DNA from 2 places in the Nonomuraea gerenzanensis genome. Region 1 is predicted to be linked to the other one. Evidence: riboswitches for the same ligand, from Rfam matches in the RefSeq annotation. Region 1 holds a riboswitch; the other holds the start of a gene.
The links. Region 1 has a riboswitch for thiamine pyrophosphate ahead of LCN96_RS00735 (purine-cytosine permease family protein). Riboswitches for the same ligand answer to the same signal wherever they lie in the genome.

Region 1 (4,206 bases):
AGGCGGGCAACTGGTACGTGCTGACCAAGCGCAGCCGATCCCCCTCGATCAGTACGAAACCGCCCGCGTCCGCGCCGGTCAGCTCGGTGAGGCTGGCCGAGATCCGGTCCAGCACGGCCGACAGCTCCAGCTCGGAGTTGATGTCGCCGACCACGTCGGTGAGCCGGCGCACCAGCCTGGCCCGGCGTGCCACCCGCTCCCTGGCCACGTGGTCGGCCAGCGCCGGGTGGTAGACGCACACGTAGCCGCCCACGGCGCTGCCCAGGCGCAGGGCGCTGATGTCCACCCGCAGGTCGAGCAGGGTGCCGTTGCTGTGCAGGCGCCTGGTGCGCAGCGAGACGGGCTCGCCGGTGCGCACCCGCTCCAGCGCGGCCGTGTGCTCGGTGGTCAGCTCGTCGGGCACGATGGGCGCCCGGCGCCCGAGCACCTCCTCGGCGCGCCACCCGAACACCCGCTCCGCCGCGGCGTTCCAGACCAGCACACTCTGGTCCCTGTCGAGCGCCACGACGGCGTTGGGCGAGCTGGCGAGCGCCGCGCGAGCGATCTCATCGTCACTACCGGCCCATTCGTCCCCCACTACTCCATAGTGCACGCGGTGCGGTGGGTGCGTCGGGAGATCCGTCCGATACGCTGCGGTCACGGTGATTCCCGGCGGTGGGAGGGTGCGAGGCATGTCGAGCAACGATCTCGATGCCCTGTTGCGGGTGACCTCCAGCACCTATCGGGGTGAGACCCCGCCCGACATCGCCTTCGGCACCTACGACGGCGCGGTGGGCCGGCTGGTGCTGGCCGTGACGGGCAAGGGCATCGCGGCGTGCAGCTTCGAGGCGGAGAACGACGTCTTCGAGCTGCTCACCCGGCACGTGGGCAGCTTCATCGGGCCCGAGGCCAGGCGGCTCGACCCGGTGCGCAGAGAGCTCGACGCGTACTTCTCCGGGCGGCTGCGTACCTTCACCACGCCGGTGGACCTGCGGCTGGCCACGCCGTTCGCACGCACGGTGCTGCAGAAGACGGTGGCCGTGCCCTACGGCACCACCACCACGCTGGAGCAGATCGGCGAGAGCATCGGCCGGCCCCGCGCGCTGCGGGCGATCGGCAACGCGCTGGCCTCCAACCCCGTCTGCGTGATCGTGCCCTGCCACCGGGTGGTGCGCGAGGACGGCGCGCTCGGCGACTACGCGGGCGGCCAGTCCGCCAAGCAGCACCTGCTCAACGTCGAACGGCGGGCCTCGGAGTCAGCAGGCCGATGAGCAGCGTGACCAGCGCGGCCACCAAGGCCCCGCCCAGCGCCCCGTTCATCCACACCTGCCGGGTGAAGCCGATGCTCTCGCGCACGCTCGTCCAGATCCCGTCCCAGGCGGCGATGGTCGGCGTCGAGGTCGTCAGCCAGTAGGCCACGAAGCCCAACGCCCACGGCACCAGCATCGGCCAGCGCGAGGGCGCGTGCTCGTCGGTGTTCCAGCGCCGGGCGCCGCCGAGCAGGAAGTAGTCGACGGCCAGCACCGCGAACATCGGCACGAACACCGCCCCGATCACGCCCAGGAACGCGCCGTACGAGGTCACGTCCACGATCAGGGCGATCACGACGGTCAGCACCCCGATCGCGACGGAGAAGACGCGCCGGTCGACCCGCGGCATCAGGTTCTGCAGCGAGACCGTGGTGGAGTAGACGTTGGCGAAGGACTGGTCGGTCTCGCGCAGCACCAGGACGGCGAAGAACAGCGCGCCCAGCGGCACCGCGACGAACGTGCCGAACACGGCGTCCGCGTCGCCCGCGATGGCCACCGCGTACACGCCCAGCCCGAGGCAGGCCACCTGGGCCAGCGTGTAACCGCCGACCACGCCGGTGAAGGCGGCGCCGGTGGAGCGCGAGTGCCGGGCGAAGTCGGCGGCCATCGGCACCCACGACACCGACAGCGCGATCACGTAGTCGACGGCGGCGGGGAAGGCGGTCCAGGAGCCGCCCTCCTGCGCGGGCGCCGCACGCAGGAAGAACCAGGCGAACCAGATCATCGCGATGATCACGCCGATGGTGACGTACCTGCGCAGCACCCGGATCGAGCCGAGCGGCCAGATCGACAGCGCGGTGGTGAGCACTCCCGCCACGATCACCCACACCGCGTACGGCACCGCGGGGAAGATCGCCCCGGCGCCGGTGGCGATCACCCAGAGCTCGAAGGCGCCCCAGCCGAGCATCTGCACGATGTTCAGCACTGTGGGCGCGTAGGAGATCCGCGCCCCGAACAGCCCGCGCAGCAGCACCATCGACGGCTGCCCCGTCTGCGTGCCGGGGATGGCGGACAGCCCCACCATGGCGGTGCCGATCAGGCTGCCGACCACGGTCGCCACGAGCGCCGCAGCCAGGCTCAGCGGGGCGTTGCCGAGCGGGTTGACCAGGAACATCGCCCCGGAGAAGCCGAGCAGGCTGACGCCGAGGTTCGCCCAGAGCGCGCCCTGGTCGAGCACGCCCAGGGTCTTCGGCGGCCGGCCTTCGAGTGTCAGCGGAACTTCGTCGGCGACATGCGTCATCGCACACTCCCTACGCCGGCATTACCCGGACAGGTTCAGGCGGTCGGCAGCGGCTAGGTAGCTGCCCTCTCAGCCCGGCACCCCGAGCTCCCGCGACGATCTGTAGTTTGCGCCCTCATCATGCCTCAATGACAGCGAAACCGCCATAGTGGGCGGGTTCAGGCGACGTACGGCGGCTGCCCCGTCTCGCTGACCATCGGCTTGCTGGCGGACTCCCACGCCTGCATGCCGCCCCCCACGTTGACCGCGTCGCGCCCGAGCTGGTTGAGCCAGGCCGCCACGTTCATGGAGCGCCCGCCCACCCGGCAGACGACGTAGACGGTGCGGTCGGCGGGCACCTCGTCGACCCGGCCCTGAATCTGGGTCATGGGGATGTGCACGGCCTCGGGGGCGTGCCCGGCCAGCCATTCGTCCTGCTCGCGGACGTCGAGCAGGTAGGCGTCGGAGGGGACGGCGGTGGCCTCGATCTCAGGAACGGTCATGACTCCATCATCTCGCGCCGCTGGTCGTAGGCGGCACGCGCGGCGGCGATCTCCTCCTGGTGCCGCTCGGTCCACGTCACCAGGGACTTGATGGTCTGGTGCAGCGTACGGCCGAGCGGCGTCAGCGCGTAGTCCACGCGGGGCGGCACCACCGGATGGACGGTGCGGCTGACCAGGCCGTCGCGTTCGAGCTGGCGCAGGGTGACGCTGAGCATGCGCTGGCTGATGCCGTCGATCTCGCGGCGCAACTGGGTGAAGCGCAGGCTCTGGCAGTCGAGCAGGGCGATGACCAGCAGCGACCACTTGTCGGCGATGCGGTCGAGTATCTGCCGGACCTCGCAGTCCTCGCGCACGTCCCACTGGCGTACGTCGTAGTCGTCCACGGTGCCTTCGCAGTAACCGAGTGATTCGAAAGTGCCGTCTTCCACGAGATCTCATGCTGTCGCATGATTTTGGCGGTTACAAGAGAGAACCGACCTGCCTATTCGTAACCGGGGGTTCGTTGTGCCTGTCACCGCCCGTACCTGGGGCGTACTGATCGTTTTGTGTGGTGCCATCTTCCTGGAGGGCATCGACGTGGCCATGTTGAACGTCGCCCTGCCGTCCATCCGGGCCGACCTGGGGCTGTCCACGGGCATGCTGAGCGGGGTCGTCAGCGCGTACGTGCTCGGCTACGGCGGCTTCATGCTGCTCGGCGGCCGGGCGGCCGACCTGCTGGGGCGGCGGCGGATGTTCCTGTTCTGGCTGGTGGTGTTCCTGCTCTTCTCGGGGCTCGGCGGTTTCGCGGACGAGGGGTGGGTGCTGCTGGTGGCCAGGTTCGTCACCGGGGTGGCCGCCGCGTTCATGACGCCCGCCGGGCTGTCGCTGATCACCACGAACTTCCCCGAGGGCCCGCAGCGCAACCGGGCCCTGCTGATCTACGCGGGCACGGCCGCGGGCGGCTTCGCGCTGGGGCTGGTGGTCGGCGGGCTGCTGACCGCGATCGGCTGGCGGTGGGTGTTCTTCGCCCCGGTCCTGCTGGCGCTGGTCATCCTGCTCGCCGCCATCCCCCTGATCAAGGACCAGCCGACGCGGCCGGCGGCGGGCGGCTTCGACATCGCGGGCGCGATCAGCATCACCGGCGCGATGATCCTGCTGGTCTACGGCGTCGTACGCCTGGAGCACCCCGCCGACGGCCCCCTGCTGACCGTGGCGT
Region 2 (4,206 bases), 1.5 Mb from region 1:
GGCGACGGCCGCCGCACGAGTTCTGATCGACATGAGAGATCCTGCCTTCCGGTGGTCGTGGGAGCCCCGGCGCCCCTGCCGCGCCGGGCTCACTGTCACGTTGCCACCGAAAGAGCGGCAGTCCCCGCCATCAATGTCCAGACCTGCGGCTTCGGACATTGGACAAAGGCTCACTCCACGTAGAGCGTGCCTCCGAGCCGCCGGAACTCGGCCGCCTTCTCCGCGTACCCCGCGTCCCTGATCTCGTGGCTGATCCGCATCGAGCAGAACTTCGGGCCGCACATCGAGCAGAAGTGCGCGGTCTTGGCGGGCGCCGCCGGCAGCGTCTCGTCGTGGAACGAGCGGGCCGTCTCGGGGTCCAGCGACAGGTCGAACTGGTCCTCCCAGCGGAACTCGAACCGCGCGTCCGACAGCGCGTCGTCCCACGCCTGCGCTTGTGGATGACCCTTGGCCAGGTCCGCCGCATGAGCGGCGATCTTGTACGTGATCACGCCGGTCTTCACGTCGTCCTTGTCGGGCAGGCCGAGGTGCTCCTTGGGGGTGACGTAGCAGAGCATGGCCGTGCCGTACCAGCCGATCATGGCGGCCCCGATGCCCGAGGTGATGTGGTCGTAGCCGGGCGCGATGTCCGTCACGAGCGGGCCGAGCGTGTAGAACGGGGCGTCGTCGCACAGCTCGCGCTGCAGGTCCACGTTCTCCTTGATCTTGTGCATGGGGACGTGGCCCGGCCCCTCGATCATCACCTGGACGTCGTGCTCCCTGGCGATCCCCGTCAGCTCGCCCAGCGTGCGCAGCTCGGCGAACTGGGCCTCATCGTTGGCGTCGGCGATGGAGCCGGGGCGCAGGCCGTCGCCGAGCGAGTACGACACGTCGTAGCGGGCCAGGATCTCGCACATCTCGGCGAAGTTCTCGTACAGGAAGCTCTCGCGATGGTGCGCCAGGCACCAGGCGGCCATGATCGAGCCGCCGCGCGAGACGATGCCGGTCTTGCGGCCGGCGGTGAGCGGCACGTGCGCCAGCCGCACGCCCGCGTGCACGGTCACGTAGTCGACGCCCTGCTCGCACTGCTCGATCAGCGTGTCGCGGTAGACCTCCCACGACAGCAGCTCCGGGCGGCCCTTGACCTTCTCCAGCGCCTGGTAGATGGGCACGGTGCCGACCGGGACCGGCGAGTTGCGCAGGATCCACTCGCGGGTCTCGCGGATGTCGGCGCCGGTCGACAGGTCCATGATCGTGTCGGCGCCCCAGCGCGTGGCCCAGGTCATCTTCTCCACCTCCTCCTCGATCGAGGAGGAGACGGCGGAGTTGCCGATGTTGGCGTTGATCTTCACGAGGAACTCGCGGCCGATGATCATGGGCTCGGTCTCGGGGTGGTTGACGTTCGCGGGGATGATGGCCCGGCCCGCGGCGACCTCCTGGCGGACGAACTCGGGCGTGACGCCCTCGCGTACCGCCACGAACTCCATCTCCCTGGTCACCAGCCCGCGCCGGGCGCACCCGACCTGCGTGACCGGGTGACCCACCGCCTGGCGCTCGCGGACCCACTGCTCGCGCAGGCGCGGCAGGCCACGGCGGAGGTCGGGCTCGTAGGCGGGGTCGGTGTACGGGCCCGAGGTGTCGTACAGCGTCACCGACGAGCCGTTGGACAGGTGCACCTGACGCATCGGCACCCGCAGCTCACCGGTGTAGATCTTGAAAAAGCGCGCGTCCGTCATCGCGCAAACTCCCTTCGCCGGCATTATCCGGAGCAGGTTCTGGCGGTCGGCGGCTGTCAGCCGTCCTCTCAGCCCGGTCCGCACCGGGCTCCCGCGTTGGTCGGCGATGATCGTACCCACGCCCCCGCCCACCTGAAACCCGCGCCGCGAGGTTTGGCGATCGCCGTGAGCGGTACGGTCCCCATCAGGGGAAACATGAAGAGATTCGCCGCTGTCGCAGGACTACTCGTCGTGATGGCCGCGTCCGGCGCCACCGCCGCCGCCGGGGACGGCATGGATCAGCACGAAGTCAGCCAGGAACAGTACGACACTCTGATCGCCCAGTGCCGCTACGCCGACACGGGGAAGGCGAAGTGCCGTGCGGCGGTCAAGCGCATGTACCGCGTCGGCCGGACCGACCCGACGCTCGACTGCCGGACGTACTCCGGCGTGACCGTCTGCGGCACGCTCCGGCTCAGCAAGGCCGAGCGCCGATGCGCCCGCGACTCCGAGGCGCAGGGGCTGCCGTTCCGCCGCGCCGAGGTGGAATGTTACGCACTGTCATGATCATCGTCGGTGTGGACGGCTCCCGTACCGGGCTGGAGGCCGCCGGCTGGGCCGCCGCCGAGGCCCAGCTGCGTCAGGAGCCGCTGACCGTGGCGCACGCCGTGCCGAAGTGGGTGTGCGAGGGCGCCGTCCGCTACGCCGAGGTGGCCCAGTGGATGCGCGACGGCGCCGAGACCGTGCTCAACGCCGCCTGCGACCGCGCGCGACGGGTGTGGCCGCAGGTGTCCATGGAAGGCGTGTTGCTGCCGGGCGACCCCCGCTCGGCGCTGGTCAAGGCCTCGGAGGGGGCCACGCTGCTGGTCGTGGGCAGCCGCGGGATCGGCGGGGTGCGGGGCCTGCTCGTCGGGTCGGTCGCGTACGGGGTGGCGGCGCACGCGCCTACGAACGTCATCCTGATCCACGACCCGCCCGCTGCCCCGCGCGCGGAGGTCGTCGCGGGCACCGACGGGTCGCCCTGCGCCGCGCGGGCGATGGAGTTCGCCTTCGCCGAGGCCGAGCTGCGCGGCGCGCGGCTGCGTGCCGTGCAGGCGTGGGCCTGGCCCCATCCCGGCGGCTTCGAGCCGGCCTCCCGTGAGAGCGAGCAGGACACGCTGCGTTCCCTGAAGGAGTCGCTGAGCGTGCACCGGGAGCGGCACCCCGGCGTGCACGTGGTGGCCGAGGTGGTGCACGGGCATCCGGTGGAGGTGCTCAAGGAAGCCGCCAGGCGCGCCGACCTGCTGGTGGTGGGCTCGCGCGGGCACGGGCAGCTCGCGGGCATGCTCATCGGCTCCATCAGCCAGGGCCTGCTGCACCATGCCCCGTGCCCGATGGCGGTGGTGCGCGGCTGAAACTTACATCCGTCCTCCCAGGTCAGCACCGCGTCATGATCGCCGTGCTTCCCGGCGCCGAACCGCCGCTCCTACGATCTGCGCAGGTTCATGGAGCCGCTGCGGCTCCTCCGTTCCGCGCTGTCGTACGACGGGAGAGCATGGATGCGCAGCAGGATCGCCTCCGTAACGGCCGCGCTGGTGGCGCTGGCCGCAGCGGTGTTATTCGCCACCACGGCCACGGCCAGCGCCGCCCCCATCAGGATCATGCCGCTGGGCGACTCGATCACCGGATCCCCCGGCTGCTGGCGGGCCCTGCTCTGGAACCGCCTTCAGAGCGCCGGCCACACCGACATCGACTTCGTCGGCACCCTGCCCCCGCAGGGCTGCGGAGTGGCCCACGACGGCGACAACGAGGGTCACGGCGGCTATCTCGCCACCAACATCGCCAACCAGAACCTGTTGCCCGGCTGGCTCTCCGCCACCCGGCCCGACATCGTGGTGATGCACCTGGGCACCAACGACGTGTGGAGCAACATCGCCCCGGCGACGATCCTCAGCGCGTTCACGACGCTGGTGAACCAGATGCGGGCCGGTAACCCGAACACGAAGATCCTCGTCGCCAAGATCATCCCGATGAACCCGTCCTCCTGCGCCGAATGCGCCCAGCGCACCGTGAACTTCAACGACGCCATCCCCGCCTGGGCCGCCGCGACCACCACCCCGCAGTCGCCGATCACGGTCGTGGACCAGTGGACGGGCTTCAGCACCGCCACCGACACCTACGACGGGGTGCACCCGAACGCGGCCGGCGACCAGAAGATGTCCGACAAGTGGTACCCGGCCCTGGTGACCGCCCTGGCCGGCGGTGGCACCGCCACCCCCACCGTCACCAGCACCGTCACGCCGCCTCCCGGCAAATGCACGGCCACGTACCAGGCGACGGGGCAGTGGCAGGGCGGCTTCCAGGGCGAGGTCACCGTCAAGAACACCGGCACCACGCCGAGGTCCGCCTGGACCGTGGCGTGGACGTTCGCCAACGGTCAGCAGATCACCCAGCTGTGGGGCGGCACGCTGAGCGCCACCGGGTCGTCGGTGACCGTGCGCAACGCCGCGTGGAACGGCACGCTGGCGCCGGG

Region 2: another riboswitch for thiamine pyrophosphate. It lies ahead of thiC (phosphomethylpyrimidine synthase ThiC); the one in region 1 lies ahead of LCN96_RS00735 (purine-cytosine permease family protein).

Annotation. Positions count from the first base shown of each region.
Region 1 covers NZ_CP084058.1:133,749-137,954, reverse strand. Annotated here, with positions in the region: gene LCN96_RS00745 (ATP-binding protein) at 1-577, opposite strand, end outside; gene LCN96_RS00740 (methylated-DNA--[protein]-cysteine S-methyltransferase) at 672-1,250, shown strand; gene LCN96_RS00735 (purine-cytosine permease family protein) at 1,210-2,529, opposite strand; TPP riboswitch at 2,520-2,633, opposite strand; gene LCN96_RS00730 (rhodanese-like domain-containing protein) at 2,688-3,011, opposite strand; gene LCN96_RS00725 (winged helix-turn-helix transcriptional regulator) at 3,008-3,439, opposite strand; gene LCN96_RS00720 (MFS transporter) at 3,555-4,206, shown strand, end outside.
Region 2 covers NZ_CP084058.1:1,626,028-1,630,233, reverse strand. Annotated here, with positions in the region: gene LCN96_RS08015 (hypothetical protein) at 1-33, opposite strand, end outside; gene thiC (phosphomethylpyrimidine synthase ThiC) at 171-1,715, opposite strand; TPP riboswitch at 1,708-1,820, opposite strand; gene LCN96_RS08005 (hypothetical protein) at 1,911-2,261, shown strand; gene LCN96_RS08000 (universal stress protein) at 2,243-3,088, shown strand; gene LCN96_RS07995 (cellulose binding domain-containing protein) at 3,233-4,206, shown strand, end outside.